DNA from 2 places in the Streptomyces sp. NPDC029139 genome. Region 2 is predicted to be linked to the other one. Evidence: riboswitches for the same ligand, from Rfam matches in the RefSeq annotation. Region 2 holds a riboswitch; the other holds the start of a gene.

The links. A riboswitch is a leader RNA that binds a small molecule or an ion and turns the genes downstream of it on or off. The one in region 2 is predicted to bind cyclic di-AMP.
Region 1: it holds a riboswitch for cyclic di-AMP, as region 2 does, so the genes downstream of both, ACZ4VW_RS18820 (transglycosylase family protein) here and ACZ4VW_RS26695 (M23 family metallopeptidase) in region 2, are expected to answer to the same signal.

What each region holds. Positions count from the first base shown of each region.
Region 1 is NZ_JBVHWN010000007.1:264,675-271,881, forward strand. It holds gene ACZ4VW_RS18800 (nucleoside triphosphate pyrophosphohydrolase) at 1-196, shown strand, start outside; gene ACZ4VW_RS18805 (globin domain-containing protein) at 241-1,425, opposite strand; gene ACZ4VW_RS18810 (cytochrome P450 family protein) at 1,536-2,777, shown strand; gene ACZ4VW_RS18815 (transglycosylase family protein) at 2,891-3,904, shown strand; cyclic di-AMP (ydaO/yuaA leader) riboswitch at 4,164-4,339, shown strand; gene ACZ4VW_RS18820 (transglycosylase family protein) at 4,343-5,032, shown strand; gene eno (phosphopyruvate hydratase) at 5,484-6,764, shown strand; gene ACZ4VW_RS18830 (FtsB family cell division protein) at 6,845-7,207, shown strand, end outside.
Region 2 is NZ_JBVHWN010000014.1:92,617-99,823, reverse strand. It holds gene ACZ4VW_RS26710 (DNA gyrase/topoisomerase IV subunit A) at 1-122, opposite strand, end outside; gene ACZ4VW_RS26705 (M16 family metallopeptidase) at 483-1,829, shown strand; gene ACZ4VW_RS26700 (M16 family metallopeptidase) at 1,856-3,223, shown strand; cyclic di-AMP (ydaO/yuaA leader) riboswitch at 3,425-3,588, shown strand; gene ACZ4VW_RS26695 (M23 family metallopeptidase) at 3,602-4,384, shown strand; gene ACZ4VW_RS26690 (GntR family transcriptional regulator) at 4,549-5,232, shown strand; gene ACZ4VW_RS26685 (HPr family phosphocarrier protein) at 5,384-5,665, opposite strand; gene ACZ4VW_RS26680 (GNAT family N-acetyltransferase) at 5,843-7,207, shown strand, end outside.

The DNA.
Region 1 (7,207 bases), on a different contig from region 2:
GCTGGCGGGCCGGGTGCGTACGGCGGGCCTGGACGTGGCGCTGCCGACGGGCGAGGGCGTCGGCTACGAACTGCTGGCACTGGCCGCCCGGGCGGAGGCGACCGGCATCGATCCGGAGGCGGCCCTCCGAGCCGCCGCCCGGACCTACCGCGACACGATCCGGGCCACCGAGGGCGTCGCCGCGACACCCTCCTGACACCCACCGCCGCCCGGCCGGCTCCCTGTCCGTGGGGGCGGAGGTCAAAGCCGGCGCGGGGCCCGGGCCTCCGGGTCGTGCCAGCGCAGTTCCGGTGGGTCGATGAGCCATTCCGCCGTGCCGGTCGGCCGGCGGCCCACCGCCGGCAGGTGGTCGTGGTGGAGCCGGGCCGCGCCGAGGTGCTCCAGGACGGGGACGGTCTCGGCGAGAAAACCCGGCGGGCCCGCGAGGTACACCTCGTGGGACGGCCAGTTGCCGCAGGCGTACAGCGTGTGGATCAGACGCTCGGTCGCCTGGTCGCGCGGGTGGCGGGGCGCGGAGGTGATGTACGTGACGTTCAGCCCGGGTATGCGCTCCTTCAGGCGCGCGACGTCCTCCCGCCCGTACAGGTACTCCTTGGCCCGCGCGACGAGGAAGAGTCGCGCCTCGATCCCCCCGGGCCCTTCGGCCACCTCCTCGAGGAGCGCCTTGACCGGTGCCCAGCCGGTCCCCGCGGCGATGTAGGTCCGGGGCACGTCCGGCGCGGTCCGTGCGGTGAGCGCGCCCCCGGGCGCGCTCAGCCGCAGCGACTCGCCCGCGCGCACGTCGTCGACCAGCGCGGTGCTCAGCGCGCCGCCCGGGATCCGGCTGACGTGCAGATCCACCGTCCCGTCCGGCCGGGCGGCGTTGGCCAGGGAGTACGTCCGCCACACCCGTGCCACCCGCAGGGAGCTGACGCCGACGTACTGTCCCGGCAGGTACGCGAAGGGCCGCCGCGGGCGCAGGGTCAGCACCGCCAGGTCCTCGCCGAGCCGCTCGTGGCGCGCCACGACGGCGTCCCACCAGGCAGGCTCCCCGTCCGCCGCCGCCTCCTCGGCGCCCCGGATCATCAGCTCGGAGACGTATCCGTACGCCTCGGTCCACGCCTTCTCCGCCTCGACGCTCCAGGCGGCGCCGGCGGCGTGCGCGAACGCGGCGGTCAGGCTGGCCCCGACGGAGGCGTAGAGCGCCGGCGCGGCCATGAACTTGCGGTGGTCGCGGCCCAGATGGGTGAGGTAGACCGGCAGGTCGGGATCCTCCAGATGTGTCACGACATGGGTGAGCGCGGCGAAGAGCCGGTCCCGCTGGGGTCGCATGTCCTCGGGGAAGAGCTCACGGACGCCCGGGTTGTGCCAGAAGAGATGGGAGTAGAAGAAGGTGACGGCGTGTTCGGCCCGTCTCTCGACGACGGCGAACGTGCTTCTGAGCAACTGGGCATCCACCCGGGAGAATCTAGGCCACGCCCCTTCACAGGACGATCACAAAAGGGACGCCCGGCGGCCGGGAAGCCGGCGGGGGAGCGACCTTGTACCGTCTCAGGGTGAGCACGCCCCCCGCCCCCGAGCTCTTCACCTGGGAGTTCGCGACCGATCCGTACCCCGCCTACGCCTGGCTGCGCGAGCACGCGCCCGTCCACCGGACGAAGCTGCCCAGCGGGGTCGACGCCTGGCTGGTGACGCGCTACGCGGACGCCCGGCAGGCGCTCGCCGACCAGCGTCTGTCGAAGAATCCCGCGCACCACGACGAGCCCTCGCACGCCAAGGGGAAGACCGGGATCCCCGGGGAGCGCAAGGCCGAGCTGATGACACATCTGCTCAACATCGACCCGCCCGACCACACCCGGCTGCGGCGGCTGGTGTCGAAGGCGTTCACCCCGCGCCGGGTCGCCGAGTTCGCACCGCGGGTGCAGGAGCTCACGGACCGGCTGATCGACTCCTTAGCGGAGAAGGGGGAGGCCGACCTCATCCACGAGTTCGCCTTCCCGCTGCCCATCTACGCGATCTGCGACCTGCTCGGCGTCCCCCGCGAGGACCAGGACGACTTCCGGGACTGGGCCGGGATGATGATCCGCCACGGCGGAGGGCCGCGCGGCGGGGTGGCACGGTCGGTCAAGAAGATGCGCGGGTATCTCGCGGAGCTGATCCACCGCAAGCGGCTCGACCCGGGCGACGACCTGATCTCGGGGCTCATCAAGGCCTCGGACCACGGCGAGCACCTCACCGAGAACGAGGCCGCCGCCATGGCCTTCATCCTGCTCTTCGCCGGGTTCGAGACCACCGTCAACCTCATCGGCAACGGGGTGTACGCCCTGCTGCGCAACCCGCGGGAGCGCGCGCGGCTGGAGACCTCCCTCGCGGCGGGGGAGCGGGGCCTGCTGGAGACCGGCGTCGAGGAGCTGCTGCGCTACGACGGGCCGGTGGAACTGGCGACCTGGCGGTACGCCATGGAGCCGTTGACGATCGGCGGGCAGGAGATCCCGGCGGGCGACCCGGTCCTCGTCGTGCTCGCCGCCGCCGACCGCGACCCGGCGCGCTTCGAGGAGCCGGACACCCTGGACCTGTCCCGGCGCGACAACCAGCACCTCGGGTACGGGCACGGCATCCACTACTGCATCGGCGCCCCGCTCGCCCGGCTGGAGGGCCAGATCGCGCTCTCGACGCTGCTGACCCGCCTGCCGGAGCTGCGACTTGCCGTGGATCCGGCCGATCTGCGGTGGCGCGGCGGTCTCATCATGCGTGGATTGCGCACCCTTCCGGTGCGGTTCGACCGACTTGCGAGCTGACGGGCCGTCAAGAATGTGACTTTTACGTGATCTCCGCTGCATCGACTTGTGACTGACGTTCGAATGCCGCTACGTTCACCGTCACCTCAGCAGTCACGCGAAAGGCATTCCGCATGCGCTCCGGGAACGGTCGACACCGCAGACCCCGCCAGGCCCCCGCCATCGTCGTCGCCGCCGGCGTGACGGGATCGGCCCTCGCTCTGCCGCTGCTCGCCGCGGGCTCGGCCTCCGCCGCCGACGCCGCCACATGGGACCGGGTCGCCGAGTGCGAGTCGGGTGGCCTGTGGAGCGCCCACTTCGGCAACGGCCTCTACGGTGGACTGCAGTTCACGCAGGAGACCTGGGAGGCGTACGGCGGCCTGGCGTACGCGACCAGTGCCGATCTCGCCAGCCGCGCCCAGCAGATCGCGGTGGCCGAGAAGGCGCTCGCCGCGGGCTCCACGCAGTGGGCCACCTGCGCCCCCATCGCCGGACTGACGAACGACGGCGTCGCGCCCGGTGTCGACCCGGGCTCGGCGCTCACGCCGCCGGAGCCGACGGGTCCGGTCGCGGAGTCGAACCGGACCGCGGGCCTCCCGGCCGCTCCCGACGCCCTCGAGAGCGTCACTCCCGCCCCTGACGCCCCGGCGACCACCGCGCCCGCGACGCCGGCCCCGGACGCCCTCACGGAGGCCCCCGGCGCGTCCGTCGCCCCCACCGCGCCGGTGGCGCCCGGTACGGGCAAGCACCGCGGTGACGCGGCCCCGGAGGAGACGGTCAATCCGGGCAAGTCTGGCGAAACAGGTCGCCACGCCTCGCCCGGCACCTCGCCGACCGACGCACCGACCGACGCGTCGTCGGCCGGTGCGACGCCGGGCGCAGATCTGAACAATACGGACCTTGCGGACGGTTCGGGCTCCACGGACTCCGGGAACTCCGCGGACGTCACGGACTCGAAGGACACTTCGGGCGAATACACCGTCAAGCCGGGTGACAGTCTCACCGGCATTGCTCAGGAGAACGAACTCCCCGGCGGCTGGGGTGCCCTCTACGACGCCAACCGTTCGACGGTGGGCGCCGATCCGGACCTCATCCTCCCTGGCCAGAGCCTCGATCTGACGATCGGTCTGCCCGGGTCGAAGGGTTAGTTAGAAGCCGTTTGTCCGGTTCTGCTCCAGTGAGACATGGGTCTCTTTGTCTCAACTGGCATGTAGCGTCCGCAAACTTTGCTTCCGTCACCTCTCACCTGCGTAAACACCCTTCGTCCTGGAGTGCTTACGGGCGATATTTCCCCAATGGACGTCTTTGAACTTCCGAGGGGTCTGTGTCTACGGTCGTCATCGCTCGCCACCGCGGGCCCCGTCGACCGATACGCCGAATCCTGCCGTCGGCCGATGGGAACAGTCGTCGCGTCATGCGCCGAAGGCAGGAGCGGGGGACCCAAGGTAAGTGCCGTCCCCGGCCGTTGAGACAGACGGCCGACGGAACGGCTTGGGGTGAAGCCGCGCGCAAGGTCGCGCGGCCGGGCAACTCACATGGCCCGAACCCGACAGCTCACCTCGTAGGCGTCGGTGAGGAGAATCTCCATGCTGTTTTCCGCCAAGGGCAAACACCGTCGTCCCTCCAAGGCCACCCGCGCCGTCGCCCTCGCCGGTGTCGCCGGTGTCGCCGTCGCCGCCCCGCTGATGACCGCCGGCTCCGCCTCGGCCGCCACCGTCTCCGAGTGGGACACCGTCGCCCAGTGCGAGTCCGGCGGCAACTGGTCCATCAACACCGGCAACGGCTACTACGGCGGCCTTCAGTTCTCCGCCTCCACCTGGGCCGCCTACGGTGGCACCGCGTACGCCTCCTCCGCCGACCAGGCCTCGAAGTCGCAGCAGATCGCCGTCGCCGAGAAGGTCCTCGCGGGCCAGGGCAAGGGTGCCTGGCCGAGCTGTGGCGTGGGCCTGTCCAGCGCCTCCCCCGAGCAGGCGCCGCAGCAGAGCGCCCCGCAGCAGCAGGAGCGTCAGGCCGAGCAGCCGACGACCCGCAGCGAGCAGCGGACCGCGCCGAAGAGCGCGCCGAAGGCCGAGTCCAAGAAGACCGTCACCACCCCGACCGGCAAGAAGGTCGAGAAGGGTGACGGCGAGTACAAGGTCGTCACCGGCGACACCCTGAGCAAGATCGCCGCCGCGCACGACGTCAAGGGCGGCTGGGAGAAGCTCTTCGAGCTCAACAAGGACGTCGTCGACGACGCCGACCTGATCTACCCGGGCCAGCAGCTTCACCTGAAGTGAGCCCGGCGGCTCGCGTGAGTCCGGCGGCTCACGCGGCCCCTCCGACCCTCCCGCGGTGACCACCCCGGTCCGGCGCGCCCTCCCCCGTGCGCGCCGGACCGGGGTTCCGCGCGTTCGGAGGGTGCGCCTCGCGGGGGAAGCCTCCCGGCGGTGCGCCTCCCGAGGGTGCCCCTCCCGGTAGTGCGCCTCGCGAGGTGCCCCTTCCGGTCGTGCGCCTCCCGGGCCGGTCCGGCGCTCCGCAGGGCCACGCGCTCCGGCGATTCCGCGCTACCGGAGGGTAGCTTCGGGGTCGTTCGTCCGGGGATGCGTGCCCTTGGGTCCTTTTTCGTCCCAGCGGGCGGGCGCACGGCCGACCGGAGCCCCCGAGCCGGTTAGGCTCTTGTCGCAAGGCCGAAGCGACCCTGCACAAGTGTTCGTCACATCTAGCGTCACATCCCAGAAGGAGATGCTCGTGCCGTCCATCGACGTCGTCGTAGCCCGGGAAATCCTGGACTCCCGAGGCAACCCCACGGTCGAGGTCGAGGTCGGCCTCGACGACGGCAGCACCGGTCGTGCTGCTGTTCCGTCCGGTGCCTCCACCGGAGCGTTCGAGGCCATTGAGCTCCGTGACGGAGACAAGAGCCGCTACATGGGCAAGGGTGTCGAGAAGGCCGTCCTCGCCGTCATCGAGCAGATCGGCCCGGAGCTCGTCGGCTACGACGCCACCGAGCAGCGCCTGATCGACCAGGCCATGTTCGACCTGGACGCCACCGACAACAAGGCCTCGCTCGGCGCCAACGCCATCCTCGGCGTCTCCCTCGCCGTCGCGCACGCCGCCTCCGAGGCCTCCGACCTCCCGCTCTTCCGCTACCTGGGCGGTCCGAACGCGCACCTGCTGCCCGTTCCGATGATGAACATCCTGAACGGCGGCTCGCACGCCGACTCCAACGTGGACATCCAGGAGTTCATGATCGCGCCGATCGGCGCGGAGTCCTTCTCCGAGGCCCTGCGCTGGGGCACCGAGGTCTACCACACCCTCAAGTCCGTCCTGAAGACCAAGGGCCTGTCCACCGGTCTCGGCGACGAGGGCGGCTTCGCCCCGAACCTCGGCTCCAACCGCGAGGCGCTCGACCTCATCCTCGAGGCCATCAAGCAGGCCGGCTACGTCCCGGGCAAGGACATCGCGCTGGCGCTCGACGTCGCCGCGTCCGAGTTCTACAAGGACGGCTCGTACGAGTTCGAGGGCAAGTCCCGCTCGGCCGCCGAGATGACGGACTACTACGCCGAGCTCGTCGACGCGTACCCGCTCGTCTCCATCGAGGACCCGCTGTTCGAGGACGACTGGGCCGGCTGGAAGGCCATCACCGACAAGCTCGGCGCCAAGGTGCAGCTGGTCGGTGACGACCTGTTCGTCACCAACCCGGAGCGCCTGGCCCGCGGCATCGAGGAGGGCACCGCCAACGCCCTCCTGGTGAAGGTCAACCAGATCGGTTCGCTGACCGAGACCCTGGACGCCGTCGAGATGGCCCAGCGCAACGGCTTCAAGTGCATGATGTCCCACCGCTCCGGCGAGACCGAGGACGTCACCATCGCCGACCTGGCCGTCGCCACCAACTGCGGCCAGATCAAGACCGGCGCCCCGGCCCGCTCCGAGCGCGTCGCCAAGTACAACCAGCTGCTGCGCATCGAGGAGATCCTCGACGACGCCGCGGTCTACGCCGGCCGTAGCGCCTTCCCGCGCTTCAAGGGCTGACAGCCCCGTCGTACATACGTCCCCGCACGCGGTCCCGTACCGTGTGCGGGGACGTTCGTACGTAAAGGGGAGGCGCGCACATGGCCCGGGACCGGTTCTCGACCGCGACCAGGATCAAGCTGCTCGGCGAGCAGACCGCCGCCCGCGTCTACCGCTCCCAGACCCGCCGTCAGGCCCGCCGCTCCCGGCTCACCGGCCGGGCGGCGTTCCTCGCCCTGGTCGTCTGCTCGCTGGTGGTGGCGCTCGCGTACCCGATGCGGCAGTACGTCTCCCAGCGCGGCGAGATCGCGGAGCAGGAGCGCCAGGCCGCCGAGGCCGCGGCCCGGGTGGAGGAGCTGCGCGACGAGAAGGCCCGTCTCCAGGACCCGGCCTACGTCCGCCGCCTCGCCCGTGAGCACCTGCACTACGTGATGCCCGGGGAGACCGGCTTCACCGTGAACGAC
Region 2 (7,207 bases):
TAGATCACCGAGTACGCGTACTCGAGGAAGGAGCCCTGCATCTCGTCGACGACGTCGATGTCGAGGATTCGCTCCTCGAACGCGTCGTCCGGCGGCGGTGTCTTCGTGCTGCGGCGGGCCATCGCGGCTGCGGCTCCTTCACCAACAAGGTTGATCTGACGCGGACCATTGTGGACCGTCCCACCGACAACGCCGACCGCGACCCGGTCCAGGGCCCGCCGCGGCCCCGCTCCAGGCCGGTCCCACCAGTCCGGTCCACGGTCCGCCGCGCCCCCTTCGCCGGCGGTGCCTGAGCCGTGGGTGGCCCCGCGCCTGCCGGTGGGTCGCCCCGGGGCCAGCCGCGTGTGAGCCCCGCGTCGGCCGTACGCGACGTCCGCGCGACCCGGAAGAGGGACGTGGGGAACCGGCGGGAACTTCGCCAGGTGTCGGTGCGCTTGCATAGGGTGGCAGGACTTTTCCATATCGCGATCGAAGGGACGTACATGCCCATGGGTCACACGGCCACGGCAGAGGCCGGCTCCGGCGGCCTGACAGCGACCGAGCACCGGCTGGCCAACGGCCTGCGGGTGGTGCTCTCCGAGGACCACCTGACCCCGGTCGCCGCGGTCTGCCTCTGGTACGACGTCGGCTCGCGCCACGAGGTCGAGGGCCGCACCGGCCTCGCCCATCTCTTCGAGCACCTGATGTTCCAGGGCTCGAAGCAGGTCCACGGCAACGGCCACTTCGAGCTGGTGCAGGGCGCGGGTGGCTCGCTCAACGGCACGACGAGCTTCGAGCGCACCAACTACTTCGAGACCATGCCCACGCACCAGCTGGAGCTCGCGCTCTGGCTGGAGGCGGACCGCATGGGCTCGCTGCTCGCGGCCCTGGACGACGAGTCCATGGAGAACCAGCGGGACGTCGTCAAGAACGAGCGCCGTCAGCGGTACGACAACGTGCCGTACGGCACGGCCTTCGAGAAGCTCACCGCTCTCGCCTACCCCGAGGGCCACCCGTACCACCACACGCCGATCGGCTCCATGGCCGACCTGGACGCGGCCACGCTCGAGGACGCCCGGTCCTTCTTCCGGACGTACTACGCGCCGAACAACGCGGTGCTGTCGGTCGTCGGCGACATCGATCCCCAGCAGACGCTGGCCTGGATCGAGAAGTACTTCGGCTCCATCCCGTCCCACGACGGCAAGCTGCCGCCCCGCGACGGCACGCTGCCCGACACGATCGGGGAGCAGCTGCGCGAGGTCGTCGAGGAGGAGGTACCGGCCCGCGCGCTGATGGCCGCCTACCGGCTCCCGCACGACGGCACGCGCGAGTGCGACGCCGCCGACCTGGCCCTGACCGTCCTCGGCGGGGGCGAGTCCTCGCGGCTGCACAACCGTCTGGTCCGCCGTGACCGCACGGCGGTGGCCGCCGGCTTCGGACTGCTGCGACTGGCCGGCGCGCCCTCGCTCGGCTGGCTGGACGTCAAGACGTCCGGCGGTGTCGAGGTGCCCGAGATCGAGGCCGCCGTCGACGAGGAGCTGGCCCGCTTCGCCGCCGAGGGGCCGACGCCCGAGGAGATGGAGCGCGCCCAGGCCCAGTTGGAGCGCGAGTGGCTGGACCGGCTCGGCACGGTCGCGGGCCGCGCCGACGAACTGTGCCGCTTCGCGGTCCTGTTCGGTGACCCGCAGCTCGCTCTCACCGCCGTCCACCGGGTCCTGGACGTCACCGCGGAGGAGGTGCAGGCGGTCGCCAAGGCCCGGCTGCGCCCGGACAACCGCGCGGTGCTCGTCTACGAGCCGATCGGTACCGAACAGAGCGACAGCGACGAGGAAGAGGGAGCGGACCAGTGACCGACGCTGCCGCGTCTTTGACGAGCATGACGTTCCACCCGCAGCCGGAGCCGGGCACCGCGAAGCCCTGGGCCTTCCCGGCCCCGGACCGCGGAGCGCTGGACAACGGCCTGACGGTGCTGCACTGCCACCGGCCCGGCCAGCAGGTCGTGGCCGTCGAGGTCTTCCTCGACGCGCCGCTGGACGCCGAGCCCGAGGGCCTGGACGGCGTGGCCACGATCATGGCCCGCGCCCTCTCCGAAGGCACGGACAAGCACACCGCGGAGGAGTTCGCGGCCGAGCTGGAGCGCTGCGGCGCCACGCTCGACGCGCACGCCGACCACCCCGGCGTACGGGTCTCCCTGGAGGTCCCCGTCTCCCGGCTGCCCAAGGCGCTCGGGCTGCTCTCCGAGGCGCTGATCGCGCCGGCCTTCCTCGACACCGAGATCGAGCGCCTGGTGCGCAACCGGCTCGACGAGATCCCGCACGAGACGGCCAACCCCGCGCGCCGGGCGGCCAAGCAGCTCTCCAAGGAGCTGTTCCCGGCCGACTCCCGCATGTCGCGGCCGCGCCAGGGCACCGAGGAGACGGTGGCGGCGATCGACGCCGCGGCCGTGCGTGCCTTCTTCGAGGCGTACGTCCGGCCCGCCACGGCCACCGCCGTGGTCGTCGGCGACCTGACCGACGTGGATCTGGACAAGGTCCTCGCCGAGACGCTGGGCGCGTGGACGGGCAACACCGCCGAGCCGCGTCCCGTTCCGCCGATCACGGCCGACGACACCGGCCGCGTGGTGATCGTGGACCGCCCGGGCGCCGTCCAGACCCAGCTGCTCATCGGGCGCGTGGGCGCCGACCGGCACGACCGCGTCTGGCCGGCCCAGGTCCTCGGCACGTACTGCCTCGGCGGCACCCTCACCTCCCGCCTGGACCGCGTCCTGCGGGAGGAGAAGGGCTACACGTACGGGGTGCGGGCGTTCGGCCAGGTGCTGCGCTCCGACGGCCGCGGCAACGGCGCCTCGATGCTCGCCATCAGCGGTTCGGTCGACACCCCCAACACCGGCCCGGCACTTGACGACCTGTGGAAGGTGCTGCGCACCCTCGCCGCGGAGGGTCTGACGGACGCCGAGCGCGATGTGGCCGTGCAGAACCTCGTGGGCGTGGCGCCGCTGAAGTACGAGACGGCCGCCTCCGTCGCCGGAACGCTCGCCGACCAGGTCGAGCAGCACCTTCCGGACGATTTCCAGGCGCAGTTGTACGCCCGCCTCGCCGAGACCGGCACGGTGGAGGCGACGGCCGCCGTCGTCAACGCCTTCCCGGTGAACCGTCTGGTCACCGTGCTCGTCGGCGACGCGGCGCAGATCGAGGAGCCCGTGCGCGCCCTCGGCATCGGTGAAGTGACCGTCGTCACCGGCTGACCGAGGCCCGACCGAGCCCCCTGGAGGACCCCGACGTCACGGTACGTCGGGGTCCTTCCCTATGTCCGTATTGCGGAAGAGGGTGGCTTTATGCCCTGTGGCATGTCTTACAAACAGCCGTGTCTGTTTGCTGATTGAAAGAAGGTCCGCTTAGCGTCGGTCCGGCTGTTCGCCAGTTGCACCCGCCGCGCCCGCGGCATCGGACAGTCATCGCCGAGTCCCCGTCAGGCGCGAGCCTGGGGAGCCGGGGACCCACGAAGTCCCTGGGGTGAATCGGACGCCTTCGCATCCGTGCGGAGGGGCCCGTAGGAGACCTTCCTGCTCCGAACCCGTCAGCTAACCCGGTAGGCGAGAAGGAAGGAAAGGATCAGCCACTACATGGCGTTCACCCGTGCCACCGGGAAGCATCGTGGTCCGAGCCGTCTGGCGCGCCGCAGCGCGGGCATCGCCGGCATCGCGACCCTCGCCACCACCGGCGTCATCGGAACCCTCGCCTCCCCGGCACTCGCCGTCGACGCGGACACTCCGTCCCCCGAGGACACCGGCCTGACCCAGATCGTCGCCGTCGACACCCTCGCGGACACGATCGACGCCCAGGCCGCCGCCCAGGAGCGCGAGGCCGTCGAGGCCCAGGAGCGCGCCGAGGCCGCCGCCCGCGCGAAGGCCGAGGCGAAGCGCAAGGCCGAGGCCCGCGCCAAGGAGATCCGCGAGGCCAAGGAGCGCGCCGCCCGCGAGGCCGAGCGCAAGCGTCTGAACTCCTTCACCCTCCCCGTGGCCGGCTCGTACGTGACCACCGGCTACCAGGCCGGCGGCTCGCTCTGGTCCTCCGGCAGCCACTCCGGCGTCGACTTCCGTGCCGCCTCCGGCAGTCGGGTCGTCTCCGTCGGCTCCGGCACCGTCGTCGAGGCCGGCTGGGGCGGCGCGTACGGCAACAACATCGTCATCCGGATGAACGACGGCACGTACACCCAGTACGGTCACCTGTCGGCCATCAGTGTCTCGGTCGGCCAGTCCGTCACCCCGGGCCAGCAGATCGGTCTCTCCGGCTCGACCGGCAACTCGACCGGCCCGCACCTGCACTTCGAGGCCCGCACCAGCGCCGAGTACGGCTCCGACATCAACCCGGTCGCCTATCTGCGCGCCCGCGGCGTGAACGTCTGACCGCAGGCCCACAGCACGTCAGAAAAGCCCCGGCTCGTACAGAGCCGGGGCTTTTTGCTGGCCAAAAGATATCCATGCTTCCCGGAGACCCGTCGGAAATACTGCTCTGCTGCAATAGAGTCGCCGACGAACCGGTTTCGCGCGGATCAAAGCGGAGGTCGAACATGCGCATTCCCGCGCACTCGGTATGCACGGCGATCCGGGACGACATCGTCTCCGGTGTCTTCGCGTGCGGCAGCCGGCTGACCGAGGAGCAGCTGGCCCGCCGCTACGGAGTCTCCCGCGTCCCGGTTCGCGAGGCCCTGCGCACCCTGGAGTCCGAGGGCTTCGTGATCAGCCGCCGCCACGCGGGCGCCCATGTCGCCGAGCCCACCGAGCAGGAGGCGGCGGACCTGCTGGACGTACGGGCGCTGCTTGAGCCGCTGGGCGCCGCACGCGCCGCCCAGCGCCGCACGGAAGCCCACCTCAAGGTGCTGCGGGGCCTGGTCAGGCTGGGGCAGGAGCGGGCCAGGCGCGGCCAGGGCGAGGATCTGCGCTCGCTCGGCGGCTGGTTCCACGAGACGCTGGCGCAGGCCTCCGGCAGCCCGGCGCTCACGGCGTTGCTCACCCAGCTCCGGCACAAGATCGCCTGGATGTACGCGGTCGAGCCGGCGGTCCAGCCCGTCGAGGCGTGGGCCGAGCACGGCGCGATCGTGGACGCGGTCGCGCGCGGCGACGCCGAACGGGCCCGCGCCCTGACCGCGGCGCACGCGGAGCGCTCGCTGGCGCAGCACCGGTTGAAGCGGGTCGAGCGCGGGCGTGTGAGGGCTTCGCAACACGTCGTACACACCGCGAACGTCCGGAATTAACACGCGGGCCGTATACAAAGAATGCGAATTCGACGGGCTTTCTTTGTGCTGCCCCGAATTCGAGCGGAAAAGACGTGTCGTGTCCGCACCGCAGAACAATGGAGCCGCGCCCCGCCGTCATTTCGGCGTGCGCGGCTCCATCGGAATTCGGTCAGACGGTCTCGGGCAGCTCGTCGAGCCCCTCGGCAACCAGCTTCGCCAGACGGTCCAGAGCGGCCTCGGCGCCCTCGGCGTCCGACGCGAGCACGATCTCCTCGCCGCCCTGCGCGCCCAGACCGAGCACCGCGAGCATCGACGCGGCGTTCACCGGGTTGCCCTCGGCCTTGGCGATCGTCACGGGGACGCCGGAGGCCGTGGCGGCACGGACGAAGATGGAGGCGGGGCGGGCGTGCAGGCCCTCGGCCCAGCCGACGTTGACGCGGCGCTCAGCCATGGTGTTGCCCTTCAAGTCTCAAGCGGGTTGTCTAGACCAGTCTCTCACGGGTCGCGGGGTGCTCGTGGTCGACCTCCGGCGCCTGCGGCGGGGCCCGGCGGGTCTTCCCTACCTTGCACGGCGCCCGGTCGCCGCGCGACCGGTGCCACTGTCGGACCCCGGTCGTACGCTTGCCCCATGCAGAGCGCGTCGGAACGACCGGAGCATCCGGAACACGCCTACCCCGCCCACTGGGAGGCGGATGTGGTCCTCCGCGACGGCGGCACGGCGCGCATCAGGCCCATCACCGTCGACGACGCCGACCGGCTGGTCAGCTTCTACGAGCAGGTCTCGGACGAGTCGAAGTACTACCGCTTCTTCGCGCCCTACCCGCGGCTCTCCGCCAAGGACGTGCACCGCTTCACCCACCACGACTTCGTGGACAGGGTCGGGCTCGCGGCGACCGTCGGCGGGGAGTTCATCGCCACCGTCCGGTACGACCGCATCGACGAACGGGGGCGGCCCGCCGCCGCGCCCGCCGACGAGGCCGAGGTCGCCTTCCTCGTCCAGGACGCGCACCAGGGGCGGGGCGTGGCCTCCGCGCTGCTCGAACACATCGCGGCGGTGGCGCGGGAGCGGGACATCAGGCGGTTCGCGGCGGAGGTGCTGCCGGCCAACACCAAGATGATCAAGGTGTTCACGGACGCGGGATACACACAGAAGCGCAGCTTCGAGGACGGCTCCGTCCGGCTGCACCTCGACCTGGAACCCACCGACCGCTCCCTGGCCGTGCAGCGCGCCCGCGAGCAGCGGGCCGAGGCGCGCTCGGTGCAACGTCTCCTCGCCCCCGGGGCGGTCGCCGTCATCGGGGCCGGGCGCACACCGGGCGGAGTCGGCCGGACGGTCCTGCGCAACCTGCTGGGCTCCGGGTTCGCGGGCCGTACGTACGCCGTGAACCGCGCCCTGGAGGAGGGGACCGCCACGCTCGACGGGGTGCCGGCCCACCGCTCCGTCGGGGACATCGGTGAAACCGTCGACCTGGCCGTCGTGGCCGTGCCCGCCGAGCGTGTGCCGGAAGCGGTCGCCGACTGCGGCGAACACGGGGTGCAGGGCCTTGTCGTGCTCTCCGCGGGGTACGCGGAGAGCGGCCCGGAAGGGCGGGAGCGGCAGCGCGCGCTGGTACGGCAGGCCCGCTCGTACGGGATGCGGATCATCGGTCCGAACGCCTTCGGCATCATCAACACCTCGGCGGACGTCCGGCTGAACGCCTCCCTCGCGCCGGAGATGCCGGCCCCCGGACGGATCGGACTCTTCACCCAGTCCGGCGCGATCGGCATCGCTCTGCTCGCCGGACTGCACCGGCGGGGCGCCGGCCTCTCCTCCTTCATCTCCGCGGGCAACCGGGCGGACGTCTCGGGCAACGACTTCCTCCAGCACTGGTACGACGACCCCTCGACCGATGTCGTCCTGCTCTATCTGGAGTCGATCGGCAACCCCCGCAAGTTCACCCGGCTGGCCAGGCGGACGGCGGCGGTCAAGCCGGTGGTGGTGGTCAAGGGCGCG